DNA from 2 places in the Paenibacillus sp. 2TAF8 genome. Region 1 is predicted to be linked to the other one. Evidence: a T-box and tRNA genes for the amino acid it is inferred to sense, from the RefSeq annotation. Region 1 holds a T-box; the other holds one or more tRNA genes.
What was found. A T-box is a leader RNA that pairs with one kind of tRNA and senses whether it is charged. The one in region 1 lies ahead of AB4Z30_RS27880 (valine--tRNA ligase), so its partner is inferred to be a tRNA-Val.

Region 1 (7,148 bases):
TGTTACAGAAGCGTTTGATGTAATGACTGTTGCGCTCAATAATGCTGGACGTTTCATCACTATTCGCTTTGACCATTAATTCGATCTTTTTGCTCATTGGCACATTCACTTCGGCACGAATGTTCCGAACGGCACGAATGGTATCCATGAGCAAGTTCATCTCGGCAACAGCTTCCGGATTCTCTAGCGCAGGGTCGTATACCGGCCAGGAAGCAAGTGTAATCGTCTCCCCATCATGAGGCAGATGTTGCCAGATCTCTTCGGAGATATAAGGCATGAACGGATGAATCAGGCGCATAGTCTGATCCAGCACGTAAGCCAGCACTGATTGTGTTTTCTTCTTCGCAACCGGATCTTCTCCGTAGAATGACAGCTTGGCAAATTCGATATACCAGTCACACAGATCATCCCAGATAAAGTTGTACAATACGCGGCCTGTTTCCCCAAATTCATACGCATCGATTAGACGCGTAATATCACGGGAAGTTTCGTTCAGGCGGTGCAAAATCCAATAATCCGCTGTTCCCAGCTCACCGCTGATGTCACGTTCCTCGTAAGTGAACCCTTCTAGGTTCATCAATGCAAAGCGGGAAGCGTTCCAGATTTTGTTGGCAAAGTTACGTGCTTGCTCCACCCGCTCCCAGCGGAAACGCAAATCCTGTCCCGGCGTACTGCTAGTCGAAATCATGTAACGCATTGCATCTGCACCATACTTCTCGATAACATCCAGCGGGTCTACACCGTTACCAAGAGATTTGGACATCTTCCGTCCATCTGCGTCACGTACAAGACCATGCATCAACACATCCTTGAACGGAATTTCATCGGTAAATTCCAATGCCGTAAAGATCATACGGGACACCCAGAAATAAATGATGTCATATCCGGTTACAAGCACATTCGTTGGATAATAACGCTGTAAATCTTCGGTTTCTTCCGGCCATCCCAGTGTGGAGAAAGGCCAGAGCGCAGAGCTGAACCATGTATCCAGGACATCTTCATCCTGTCTCAACTTGCGTCCTGCATATTCAGGCATCGTGGTTGGGTCTTCAGCAGTGACAATAATTTCACCAGTCTCTTCGTCATACCAAGCAGGAATACGATGTCCCCACCAAAGCTGACGTGAAATACACCAGTCACGAACATTTTCGATCCAGTTCAAATACGTTTTTTCAAAACGTTCGGGTACAAAGTTTACACCATCTCCACTTTTTTGTTTCTGAATCGCTCTCTCGGCGAGAGGTTTCATCTCAACAAACCATTGTGTGGACAGATAAGGCTCTACAACTGCACCCGTACGTTCACTATGTCCAACCTGATGCAGGTGGTCTTCAATGTTAATTAAAACACCCAGTTCTTTCAGATCAGCCACAATTTGTTTACGGCAATCACTGCGGTCTAGTCCCTGATATTTGCCTGCTTCAGCATTCATCGTGCCAGTCTCATCCATCACTGTAATCTGTGGGAGATTATGACGAAGACCTACTTCAAAGTCATTCGGATCATGTGCTGGAGTAATCTTCACCGCGCCACTGCCGAACTCTTTGTCTACGTAATCATCTGCAATGACCGGAATTTCGCGTCCAATGATTGGCAGCACAAGAGTTTTGCCGATCATGTCAGCATAACGCTCATCCTTAGGATGAACAGCAACAGCGGTATCACCCAGCATTGTTTCCGGACGTGTCGTTGCCACAGTAATGTGACCACTTCCGTCTTTGAGCGGATAACGCAGATGGTAGAGATGTCCCTGAACTTCTTTATATTCAACCTCAATGTCTGAGAGCGCCGTACGGTTTACCGGATCCCAGTTGATAATGCGTTTACCTCTGTAAATGAGGCCTTTTTCATACAATTGTACAAACACTTTACGCACCGCTTTGGACAGACCTTCATCCAGTGTAAAACGTTCACGCGAATAATCCAGCGATAGCCCCATTTTACCCCATTGCTGACGAATGGTTGTAGCGTACTGGTCTTTCCAGTCCCATACTTTCTCCAGAAACTTCTCCCGTCCCAGATCGTACCGCGTCAATCCCTCTTCACGCAGCTTCTGCTCCACCTTCGTTTGGGTCGCGATCCCTGCATGGTCAGAGCCTGGAAGCCAAAGTGCATCGTATCCCTGCATCCGCTTTGTACGAATAAGGATATCCTGCAATGTGAAGTCAAGCGCATGCCCAATGTGAAGCATCCCCGTTACGTTTGGGGGTGGAATTACAATAGTATAGGGCTCGGCATCCTTTCGTTTACCCGCTTGGAAATACCCGCGCTCTGTCCAGGTGGAGTACCATTTGTCCTCTGCAGCCTTCGGATCGTATGTTGTCGGCATTTCGGTTGTTGCATTTTTTTGTTCAGACATGTGTCATTCCTCCGTTACTTCATCTTCATCATAGCCCCTAAACTCATTATTAGGGCAAAAAAAACAAAAAAAACCTTTCATCCATCAAAGGACGAAAGGTTAGCTTTCGCGGTACCACCTTTGTTTCACGCTGACAACAGAATAACCATCTATCCTCTGTATCTGGCGTGACACTTCAAGCAGATAACGGCTGCGACCGGCCCATCCTACCTCCGAGGTTAGTGAATTAACACATCCACCTCAAGTACTCAAACAGGCAACTCCCGGGCGACTTCGATCAGTTGGTTCCTGCGGAATCTCACAGCGTATCGATTCCACTCTCTGAAAGGTCATACTGTCTACTACTCCCGATCCACGTCATTATTCAAAAAAACCTAAACACATCATACCTTGCTCGTGAGTGATAGTCAACCTGGCAGCAGCGGAACCAGGCTATCGGACAACTGTAATGTTAAAAAACAAGTAAAACCCGTAATCCTGGCCAAGGATTACGGGTAGCTTAAACTAGGATTACCTTAGTAAGTTTGACTAAGGAATATATAGAATCTGTCCTTCTTCAACAACCTGTTCGGTCAATCGATTATATAACTGAAGCTCTCTGGTGCTAAGCTGGTACCTGTCTGCAATAGCATCGAGTGTTTCTTCGCGCTGTACGATGCACAGTTTGACTTTGCGGAAAGGCGTCTGATCCACGATCGTACCCAGGAACAGATTTTTCCATTCCACATCTTCTGCCTGACTATCCTCTTCCGGAACGACTCCAGCTGATATTTCCTCGCTGCGTTCGCCCTCACCTTCACGGACAGCACGGCCGGAAGACAACAGAGAAGAAATGCCTACGCCCTCTTCTTCTCTTCTTGCCGATTCCTTCTTACTGCCAAAAGCAACCTTCAATTCCGGCTTGTCTTCCATCTCAGCGATCGGTTCAGGGACAGTCCCGTCGTTCTGTAAAAGACCCCCTTCTTCCGCAGCTTCAACAGAAGGCCGCTCCTCTTCAGACTGAGCCGCTTCGGATGTCGCAAATACATCTTGCCAGTTCTCTGTCTGAGCCTGTGCTGGAGCACTCGAAATCAATTGCTCTGCTTGCGGGCCCACGGACCGAGCTTCTTCAAAGTGCCATACATCAGGTGCAGTCTCCACAAGTGGCTTCGATGTTGTTTCAGAACGGGCCTGCACAGACGTATCTGGACTCCATGATCCTGAACTCTCAGGTGCACTATTTACCGAAGGTTCGGGCCATGCCGAGGCTTCATCCTCTATCGGAAGCAATGGCTCGGATTCTGGATAAGAAGCCAATCTGTCAGCCGTTTCGGCCATGAACGATGAGATTGGAGAAGGGGCTTCAACCATTTCATTCGATGCTTGTGATGGTAGAATTCCCTCACCCGAATCAGGCTGTCTATTTTCATCCGGTTCTTCCAAAGGAGCAGCATCAGATGTAAAAGGCTCGGCTGTTGCCTGGTTCCAGTAGGCTTGCGAGAGCTCTTCATACCCCGATTGCTCTTCAACTCTCAGAGACAAATCAGCAGATTCTGGAGAACCGTACGCAGCAAGCTCAGCCGCATTCGCCAGCTCTTGCTCTTCATTACGCAACCCGGCTTGTTCCGACAACTCGGAATGATCTGTCTTACCCAGTTCGCTCTCCCTGCTGTCAGGCTGAACTTCGGGAGAATGAACAACCGTGAATTCGTCGGCCGACCACACTTGTGGCTCCTCTGCCGGGAAACCTTCAATACCTCGCAAAGACAATACACCTGTAATATTCAAACTCCGGCTAGATAACAGGTCTACATCAAAATTTTCAATCTCAATTGAAATGTCATCAATGGATCTCACCCTGTTCAATGGCACGGTAATCTCGACAGGAATAAAATGTTTTAACTCCTCCGAATCTTCGCTCTCTCCCCGGTACGTTCCTGTAAGCAGCAGATGCCCCCTCAAGGTAGCATGGTCGTCCTGTCCAATCACTTGAATGCGGGGATATAATTCAATTTCCTCTAGTTCCTCAATAGCCGGCACTCCCTCAGACAAATGAACGCGCTCATAAATATCGAACCGTAAACCATAAGGTTGATTCAACAAAGGTGGCGTCCTCCTTTCGGCATATGTTCACCATGATCCTTCTCATGGGACTGATCCATGGTCCAATCCTTCGTTACCCATCTATATGCCTTAAAAGAGATGGGCATGCCACCTTTTGTGAAAAAGCCTGCTCTGGTTTCATCCATTTTTGGAGGAATGAAGAAGCAAGAATTAAAAAACAGACCTGCTATATCAGGTCTGTCCTTTTACGCTGTTACTCTCCCTCGCTGCCAATTGTTCGAAATCGACTGGCCAAGGGTCCTGCACCTCAATTAAAGCTCCGGTTAGAGGATGCTTAAAGCTGAGCACTTCGCCATGCAATGCCTGTCTCCCAATGGGATCTGGGCGACCTCCATACAGTTTGTCACCGACAAGAGGATAACCCGCATAGCTGAGGTGCACGCGAATCTGATGGGTACGTCCGGTCTCCAGCTTCAAACGTACGAGCGTTGCCTTTTCCCATGCGTTTACGATGTCCACATGAGTGACCGCATCCTGTCCTGCTTCGGAGACACGTCTGCGTTGCTTATGATGCCTGTCCTTGCCGATCGGCACATCAATCTTGCGAAGATCACTCGCTATTTGGCCGCCTGCGATAGCAACATACTGGCGATGGATCGCTTTACGGCGCATCGCTTCATCAAGTTTGGCGAGCGCAAAAGCATTTTTGGCATATAAAACAGGGCCGGTCGTATATTCATCCAGACGATGAACATGACGCACACTGGTTTCGATTCCATTCATCTGGTAGTGCGAAGCCACCGCTTGATCCAGCGTTATTGTCTGTTCTTCACGACTGCCATCCGGGTGAAGCTTCATTCCGGCTGGTTTGTGCACAACGAGGCAGAAATCATCTTCGTACAACACATCCAGATCAGACCAACGTGGCTCCACATCTAACGGCTGCACAGCAAAAAGGGCCAGCCGAAGCCGGTCCCCTGCTAGCTGTACTCCCTGGGTTGCCTTGAGCTGGCGCAATAGCTTTTCCGGGAACTCGAGTTCAGACAGGAGCCACTGTTCAGCAGCAGCTTGTCTGTCCTCTTTTCCAATCACCGCCTTGCCTGGCATCAGTTCAAGCCATTGACCGCGACGTTTCCAGCTTTTTATATTCATAGTGACTGCAAAGCCTTACGGTTGGCCTCAATGGTATCCTCGATATCCTGCTCCGTATGCACACCGGACACAAACATCCCTTCATACTGGGAAGGCGCCACACTAACTCCTTGATCAACCATCGCTGCAAAATAACGGCGGAACTGATCCAGATTGCTTTCCTTTGCAATATCATAATTCGTTACTGGCACGTCACTGAAGAATGGACATACCATTGAACCGACACGGTTGATCGTCACCGCAACGCCTGCTTCTGTTGCATTTTTTTCGAATCCAGCCTGCAAACGTGCAGACAACATCTCCAGACGATCATAAACTTCTGGTGTCAGTAGCTTCAGCGTCGTATAACCTGCCGCCATTGCGAGCGGATTACCACTTAGTGTACCAGCCTGATAGATTGGTCCTGTCGGCGCAATCTGTTCCATCAGATCTCGGCGACCACCATAAGCTCCTACTGGAAGCCCGCCGCCGATAACTTTACCCAGACATGTCAAATCCGGTGTAACCCCAAATCGGCCTTGTGCACAGTTAAGTCCTACACGGAAACCTGTCATGACTTCGTCAAAGATCAACAGGCTTCCATACTCCTTAGTCACACTGCGCAATCCTTCCAGAAAACCAGTAGCGGGAGGCACGACACCCATATTGCCAGCAACCGGCTCAACGATCACAGCCGCAATCTCTTCTCCAAATTTTTCAAAAGCCAGACGCACGGACTGCAAATCATTATAAGGAACCGTGATGGTATTCAAAGCCACCCCTTCAGGTACTCCCGGGCTGTCCGGCAAGCCCAGCGTAGCGACTCCCGATCCAGCTTTGATAAGCAAGCTGTCTGCATGTCCATGATAGGAGCCTTCAAATTTCAAAATCTTACTACGTCCAGTTGCCCCGCGAGCCAAACGAATGGCACTCATCGTTGCTTCCGTACCGGAATTCACCATGCGCACGATATCAATAGAAGGCACACGCTCGCATACAAGCTTTGCCATTTCTGTCTCAAGCAGGGTTGGTGCACCGAAGCTTGTGCCTTTCAGGGCTGTCTGCCGGAGTGCCTCCACGACTTCAGGATGAGCATGTCCCATAATCAGTGGACCCCATGAACCTACGTAATCAATAAACACATTGCCATCAATATCGTAGATTTTGGAGCCCTCCCCACGCTCGGCATAGATCGGCGTGAGTCCGACCGATTTGAACGCCCGAACCGGACTGTTCACCCCTCCAGGTATGTACTGCTTGGCTTCCTCAAATGCGCTGCGTGAGCGCTCATCATTGCGGCGATTGCCTTGTTGTGCAGTCATGAACATCCTCCTTAATTTAAATTTACTTTTCAGCCAACCAGCGGGATGCATCTTTGGCGTAATACGTAATAATCATATCTGCCCCGGCACGTTTCATACTGAGCAGGATTTCCATAGCCACCTTTTTCTCATCAATCCATCCTTGAATTGCGGCCGCCTTAACCATTGCATACTCCCCGCTTACATTGTAAGCCACGAGCGGAAGATCAAACTGATCCTTAATGGTACGCATAATATCGAGATAGGACAATGATGGTTTGACCATCAACATGTCCGCTCCCTCCAGCACATCC
Region 2 (7,148 bases), on a different contig from region 1:
GCTCTGCTCAAAAAGCTATTGAGATTATCCGTGTATTTTATGGGTATCCATTCCCAATCGGAATTGTTATATACCAGGACTCTTATGAAATTACACAGAAGTTAGGCCGGGAGTATGACACTGTGCTTCAGACAAGCATGTTGCCTTTCAAAGAACTTACAACACGGACGGGACAAGTGGATTGTTTCATCATTCAAAATGCCCGTGAGATTGAATTTTTTGTTCAACATGAGGGTTGTGCTGTTAACGTTATTGTGTTCGATCCTCTCCCAGATGGAGAGCGGGCAATAAAATATGGATTCCGGATATTTGAGAATGTTGAATACTACGAATTTTCTATTGCTGGATTGGAAGAAGCGAAGTTTCAAAAGCTGGCAATGAAATTGACTCGATTACCTTTAGAATGTCTGCGTATGTTAAAACCTGATTTAGAAAGAATTATAGAATGTCCCACGGATAGCGAGATACTTTAGGAACTGGATGAAGTCATCCTACCTATGCTGAACCAGTTATAGTTTGGAAACGGCATTTGTCCGAAATTGCGATCTGTTAAGGAGTTAACTACATATACTTGATTTATTTATTTAATTCAAAAGGCCCTCAGACCTTCTCTGCATTGAAGCAGATGGGGACGAGGGCTTTTTGCACATAGGCCAACTACATTTACATTTATAGCGGAAAACCATCTAACAAATTGGTCAGCACTTTCTAAGCAACCCGTTCCTTAATCCGCAATATTCCCCGCCATTTTCAGACGACGTGCAATCTCCTTGAAGTCTTCATGAGAGATGCCTGGCGCAAACTCCTCTTCCACCGCTGGAGCCTCCGGAATAGGGAAGCCTTGAGGAATGCCCTGAATGACCTCCAGAGGTTGTCCATCTTCGGGATGCGTGCCTTTCCAGATTTGGTCGATGGCATTGAAGTCTTTATCACTATAGGTGTACAGCTTGGTGTGTACGCCTTTTTCTTCGTATTTATGAGCCTCGTTGAAGGCTTTGTTATCCAGAGAAGGGATTGGGATCAATTTGGTCACATTGACACCCGTTGCAATTTCAATCGCTTTGGCATATGCCACCACGTGCACACCGCCGCGTACGAGCAGGAAACCGACAACTTCGCGAGCAGCAGGATGATCGGTCATTTCGTATACTTTCATCTTGTGCGTACGGGCTCCACATTCGAGGAAGAAATTATGCAACAAATCCTCTACCAGATTGCCACTGTTGAAGACATTGGCGCCTGTCCACGGATTGCCCATCGAATCAAAAGGCATCGCGCCTTGTGCACCTGCCAGAAAATGATACGATAGCCTTGCATCCTTGACGGAACCCAGCGGTGTCTGATCAGGTTCTTTATATTCGGTTGATCCTCGGAGACAATGGTTAATCCCATGGGATACCAACTCAACATGTCCCAATTCTTCGGCCGTAATGCTCATGACGAGGTCGTAGAATGGTTTTAGTTTTTCTTTGGAGCGAAAATTAAAGGATTGGTAGAGGTAGTTGTTCAGTGTGGACATTTCTCCAAATTTACCACCAAGCAATTCCTGTATAGCTGCTGCTGCATTGGGATCAGGCTTTTCGACGTTGGGAATTTCAATCAAAATTTCATCCAGACGTTTGAACATCAGATATAACCTCCTCGAATATGGGTGAAAATGGACTCGGGCGGACGTTGGATTCAGCTTGGTCAGTCAAGGCCCATTACACGGTATATGGATTTTTTAAACAGATAAACTATGAATTGGGTCTAAAGGGGCATGTACTATTTGCTACGCATGCTCGAAGAACGTGTTGAATGGTTCACCGTTTGGTATTTCCAATATCACAATTATTATGTACAATCAGACAAGTTGTTCAAAGCGTAGCGCAGATCTTTGGTTATTGATTTGAAGCAGAAAGGAAGACATACATATGAGATTTAGATGGATACATATCGTAAGTTCAATGATGAGTTTAATGATGATATTAACTTACATAAACACTGCACATGTCGCAGCAAGCGGTGTGGGGAACGATGTTAAGGTGGATGAACAGACAAGGCAAATGCTTATGGAGAAGTATGGTTTAGAGCCTACAGAAGAGTCCCAGGCAGAGCAGCATTTTCTTTCCGGGGATTGGGGGATGAGCTTCAGTAATACTTCCGAGGTTGATCCATTGGTTAAACTGATGCCGGTTATTCCATTTTGGCTGTTGCCAGTGGTCTGGATTTTGCGAATCTGGGTGTAAAATGTAATCCGAACGGGCACGATATCAGCAAACACATTCTCCCAAGGAGTGAAATGCATGAGAGTGCTTATGATAACGATATTGACGCTTGTTCTAGGTTTCGCTGGCATCTCAACGACCATTTCGGCAGCAAGCAGCAACATTCCGGATTATGCGAAATGGGGCATCATCGCCGTGAAGGAAACCCAAACGAAGTACAATGTCGACATTCTGGATTACAAACATATCGGCCGTTCGTCGGTTAGCGCGAATCAGTCGAGAGAGCAGTTCAAGCTGTGGGTTCGAGCCAAAGACGGCAAGCAATTTGCGGTTTATGTTAATGTGGATTTTAATCCGAATACGCAACAGTTAAAAACAGTGCAATTTTCTGAATCCGATCGTCACTAATATTCGATCTTCCCCTGAAGAACCAGACTTCCGTCTTGCCCGGAGTATGTCTGGTTTTTTTATTTTTTGAAATTCCTTTTTTTGTTATTGAATAAAGAACTTATGTTCGCATATAATAATGAATACAAACAAATGTTCTTATTGGAGGGATGATCATGCTAGGGAAATATGTTGGCCAGATGGTGGAGCTTGTGTACATGGATCGTGCGGGACAGATTACACAGCGGCAGATTCGAATCAACAGCATGCGAGGCGGAGTAATTCGGGCATCTGATGGCATGGAAGGGGTACCCCGGACTTTTCTGGAGCAAAATATTCTGGCATGGCGCCCTGTAACGGATCGGAATCGGAAGGGAGAACTGAAGTATGCTGAACGACTTTGAACGTAAAATACTTCGTATTATTGTCAACTATGCAGGTCAGCAGCGGCGAATTCCACGTATGGATGAACTGGAAACCAAGACAGGGCGCAACCCGGCGCACATTCGAGAGTCACTGCTAGCGCTTGAACAGAAAGGATATATCTCCTGGCCTCAACCATCTACACTGGAAAGTATACAGATTTTGCAGGCCTGGGAGCAGGAACCCAAGCCCGTGCGAAAAGCGCAGGCTGCTGGCAGTGCAGTAAAATATTTTACGGATTACTGATTCGTTGAGGGGCGAATAGTACGCCTAGGTGTAACAGACTTCTGCAGAAGTTACAGCAAAAACGCCAATCCGTAAGGATTGGCGCTGTATCGTGAATGCATTTATCAGAAATTCGGAAGCTGGTCAAGGTTGTTGGTCGGGTCGCCGTCGGCATCGCCGCGAATATACATTTCTCCATCCTTGCCTTTGAATACATTCACACCAGCGATTGTTCCAGCCTTCACTTCGTTCAGAGCTTGCTGATAATCCAGAATACGGCCTGTGGATGTCTGGAAGGCGGTCAAGTCACCGTCACCATTCTTTTGTACTGCTGTGAACGTTTCGCGTGTTGTTTGATCCATCATGTCACACTCTCCTTCTATGACCAAATGGGAATAGGTTTACCCTGTTAGCCTGTCCGAATTGGAGGGAAGTATGCATTCTTTAGAACATTCCACATTCCGAGAATAGCTGTGTAATGTATGTAGTGCCTGTGTTGTCGAGTTGTTCTGCTGGCCTACAAGCTTTTTCTCATACGGACATGCAGGATATCGGCATCGTAAAAAGGTTCTTCCGAAATTACTTCATAACCGAGTTTATCGTAAAATTTCTGCGCCTGACACTGGGCATCCAGCAGCGAATAGGTTAATCCAAGCTCACGAGCAAGCTCTTCCATCGCTAACAGGAGCACACGTCCATACCCGAACGAACGGTAGGATTCCAGTACAGCAATTCGCTGCATTTTGGCCGTATCTTTGCTGTAATAGATCAGACGACCTGTGGCGACAGCCTTCCCATCGGTATGAAGCAATACGTGATGCACATCAGGACTGATAACATCGTATTGATCTATTTCAAGTTCTTCGGGCACTTGTTGCTCAATAACAAAAACCTGACGGCGGATCCCAAGAGCGTGCTTTAATTCTTCTTCTGTTGTGACATAACTAATCTCTGCTGCCAAATTCGATTCCTTCTTTCTGCTCCATGCGCACAAGTTCAGACTGCATTATACAAAAAAATGCTTTTCTTGTATAGTTAAGTTTGGTATATACTGGGGCTTTGGAGGAGGGGAGAGTCATGGGAATGGCGGCTATTATGACCATTACATTGCTTATGTCGGCGGGCATGATCGCTTTGTTATACTATGTGACCAAGAAGGCATACTCACGCAAATGGGATGAAGAAGAGTGAGTATATACTTCTGATAAAGGCTCTAGAGCTGACTCTGCCATTTAAGGCAATAACTCACTGTTTCCCCGAGGGGAGTATACCTCTTGTATTACGGATTTTGAGTAAACGTCCATCCAGACAGGCAGCGATTCATTTTGTTGATTCGGTTGGTGCAATTGCTGAAATTGTACCGTATGCTCGTCCCGTTCCAGCCTGCAACCAGTCAAGGTAAAGGTCATAACGAGCAAAACAGCAACATGAGTAGCAGTAAGTTTCCAGTCTTTATTATGGTGTTTATTGTTATGGCGTGTATTAAGCGGTTGGTTCGTGTTTTGTTTGATCATCACTTTACATTCTCCTCATGCACAATATCGTAATCTTTCCATTATTGTGCTCCAATATGAATGATTTAAAACCAATTAATGATTGACAATGAACACGTTTACTTGGTATGATACTGTTACTTCATTGAACGAAACCTAATATACATGATCTGTTAGCTCAGCTGGGAGAGCACTATCTTGACAGGGTAGGGGTCAGTGGTTCGAGCCCACTACAGATCATACTTAAGAAGCCTTGCTACGCAAGGCTTTTTTTCTTTTTTCTGAACCAATATGGATGGTTAAATCGGCTTTTGGGGGAGAATTCGGTGCGGGAATGGGGACATGCTATGCTTTTTTAAACAAAATTTAAACCAAACCTAAATTCAATGCAAGGTTGATCTCTTATTGTTGTAGTAAGCAAACAACATACAACAGAGGAGAGAGAACATGCACGCTTCCAAAACCCAATCTACTAACAAAAACGTGATTAAAAAGGCCATATTAAGCACACTAGTACTGGCGCTCACAACATCTGGGCTCATCCACACCACTTATGCCAACTCTTCGAAGGGAGAGAACTTGGCTGCGAATGCTGAGACAACAGAGAAAACATTCCAGATGCAACAGGCTTTTCGCATGCGCTCACAACAAGCTATGTCACAAAATCAATCCCCAATTCAGTACCAGATCAAAGCACGTCTGGACGAAAAAGACATGACAATACAAGGTAGCCAGACAGTGACCTACCTGAATACGAGCAAAGATACCCTTCAAGAGTTGGTCATGCATACCTATGCAGATGCTAATCGATCCAAATCAACACAAACGATTATGTATACAGGCCAGAATGAGCAAATAGCCAAAGAACACCCGGAGAAGAAAGCGTCAGATTTCTTGGGCGGAATGGATATTGTAAAAGTGTCGCAACTAGGGGAGAGGCTTCTTTTCGATAACCAAAATCAGGCATTACGTGTGCAATTGAAGGCTCCTTTGCAACCGGGGCAATCTGTTACCTTTCAAGTGGATTATCGGATCGACATTCCTTATGGCATGCAACGAATATCGTATTACAAGGATCAGGTCAACGGAGCACATTGGTTTCCGGTGATGTCTGTGTATGACGAGACTACACATCAATGGAACAAGACACCGTATAGCACTTCATTCGAGAGTGATTACTATACTTCGTCCGATTTCGATGTAGAGTTCAATGTGCCCGATTCATATCAGGTGGTCATGCCGGGAGATATCACTTCCAAAGTCAGTACTGAACAAGGACGAAAAGTGGTTACAGCGCGCGCCGCGAACACGAGAGAATTTGTTTTTTTCGCTGGTCCTAACTTAAAAGTCGAACGTGAGACACGTAATGGTCTTACCGTGGAATATTTTTATTCGGGAGATGACCCTGCCAAAAAAGATGCGGTGGACAAGTACATCGATTACGCATTTAAAGTCATTGCCTTTTACAGTGAAAAATATGGGGAATATCCGTATCCCGAATTTCGTATCATCGAAACATATGTGGATGGCTTTGGCGTAGAATATTCAAGATTAATACAGATGCCGGAGCGTGCTGCGGAGTTATCTCCCGAAGACGATACCACGTTTATACATGAGATTGCACATCAGTGGTTCCATGCTTTGATCGGGAACAACTCAGAAACGGAGTCATTTCTGGATGAAGGTTTTGCCGATTTCTCCACGGTGTATTTTTTAGAAAATCAGGGAAATAAGGTAGGAGGGTTCAGATCGATTCAGCTCGATCCGTCACCTATTGATCTACCCATTGCTTCAACAAATGAACAGGTAGGAGAAATGGCTGATTATGTATTTTACCAAAAGGGACGTCAGGCGATTTACCAATTATACCGCTCTGTTGGTGAACAGAAATTTGATGCGTTTATGAAGGAATATTTTCATCGCTTTGTCTACCAAAATGCTACAATTGATGGATTGCTTGGTACCATTGAGGATGTGCTTGGTAAAGAACAGCGTCAGGACATGGAAAAGGCTTTAAGGAAGCCAGGGTTTGAGCTTAAGCAGGAGTATCAAATGTCCGAGAAGGAACTTGCAGCATATATGCATGATGCCTATCAGCCGCAGTATGAAGCAGTGGTGAACAACATTCCCAATCTGCCTTACGAAGTGATGATTCGTTTAATGGAAAAGTCCTTTCGAGGGGAGCCATTAACCATTGTACTTGGAGATCAGGTAAGCAAAGAAGCAGCGAAACAACAGGAACAAGCGACTAGCCAGTTAACTCAGATTTTGGATGTGTTTGGCATGAAGTACGATGTAGTTCGGGATCGAAAAGAGTTGAAGCAGAAGCTGAAAGGTGAGATTGGCACCAGTAACCTCATTCTTGTTGGTAATGCGAAGTCAAACGGTATCGTGCAGGCTTTGAAACAAAGTA

Region 2: it encodes a tRNA-Val, which carries the amino acid that the T-box ahead of AB4Z30_RS27880 (valine--tRNA ligase) is inferred to sense. The anticodon was not compared.

What each region holds. Positions count from the first base shown of each region.
Region 1 is NZ_JBFRFN010000032.1:25,867-33,014, forward strand. Features, by position in the region: gene AB4Z30_RS27880 (valine--tRNA ligase) at 1-2,359, opposite strand, end outside; T-box leader at 2,444-2,723, opposite strand; gene AB4Z30_RS27885 (LysM peptidoglycan-binding domain-containing protein) at 2,888-4,441, opposite strand; gene AB4Z30_RS27890 (RluA family pseudouridine synthase) at 4,634-5,554, opposite strand; gene hemL (glutamate-1-semialdehyde 2,1-aminomutase) at 5,551-6,855, opposite strand; gene hemB (porphobilinogen synthase) at 6,878-7,148, opposite strand, start outside.
Region 2 is NZ_JBFRFN010000011.1:92,649-99,796, reverse strand. Features, by position in the region: gene AB4Z30_RS17610 (hypothetical protein) at 1-473, shown strand, start outside; gene AB4Z30_RS17605 (manganese catalase family protein) at 725-1,627, opposite strand; gene AB4Z30_RS17600 (hypothetical protein) at 1,914-2,228, shown strand; gene AB4Z30_RS17595 (DUF3889 domain-containing protein) at 2,286-2,615, shown strand; gene AB4Z30_RS17590 (hypothetical protein) at 2,771-2,998, shown strand; gene AB4Z30_RS17585 (hypothetical protein) at 2,982-3,263, shown strand; gene AB4Z30_RS17580 (DUF3892 domain-containing protein) at 3,368-3,604, opposite strand; gene AB4Z30_RS17575 (GNAT family N-acetyltransferase) at 3,760-4,203, opposite strand; gene AB4Z30_RS17570 (hypothetical protein) at 4,475-4,756, opposite strand; tRNA gene AB4Z30_RS17565 (tRNA-Val) at 4,903-4,975, shown strand; gene AB4Z30_RS17560 (M1 family metallopeptidase) at 5,183-7,148, shown strand, end outside.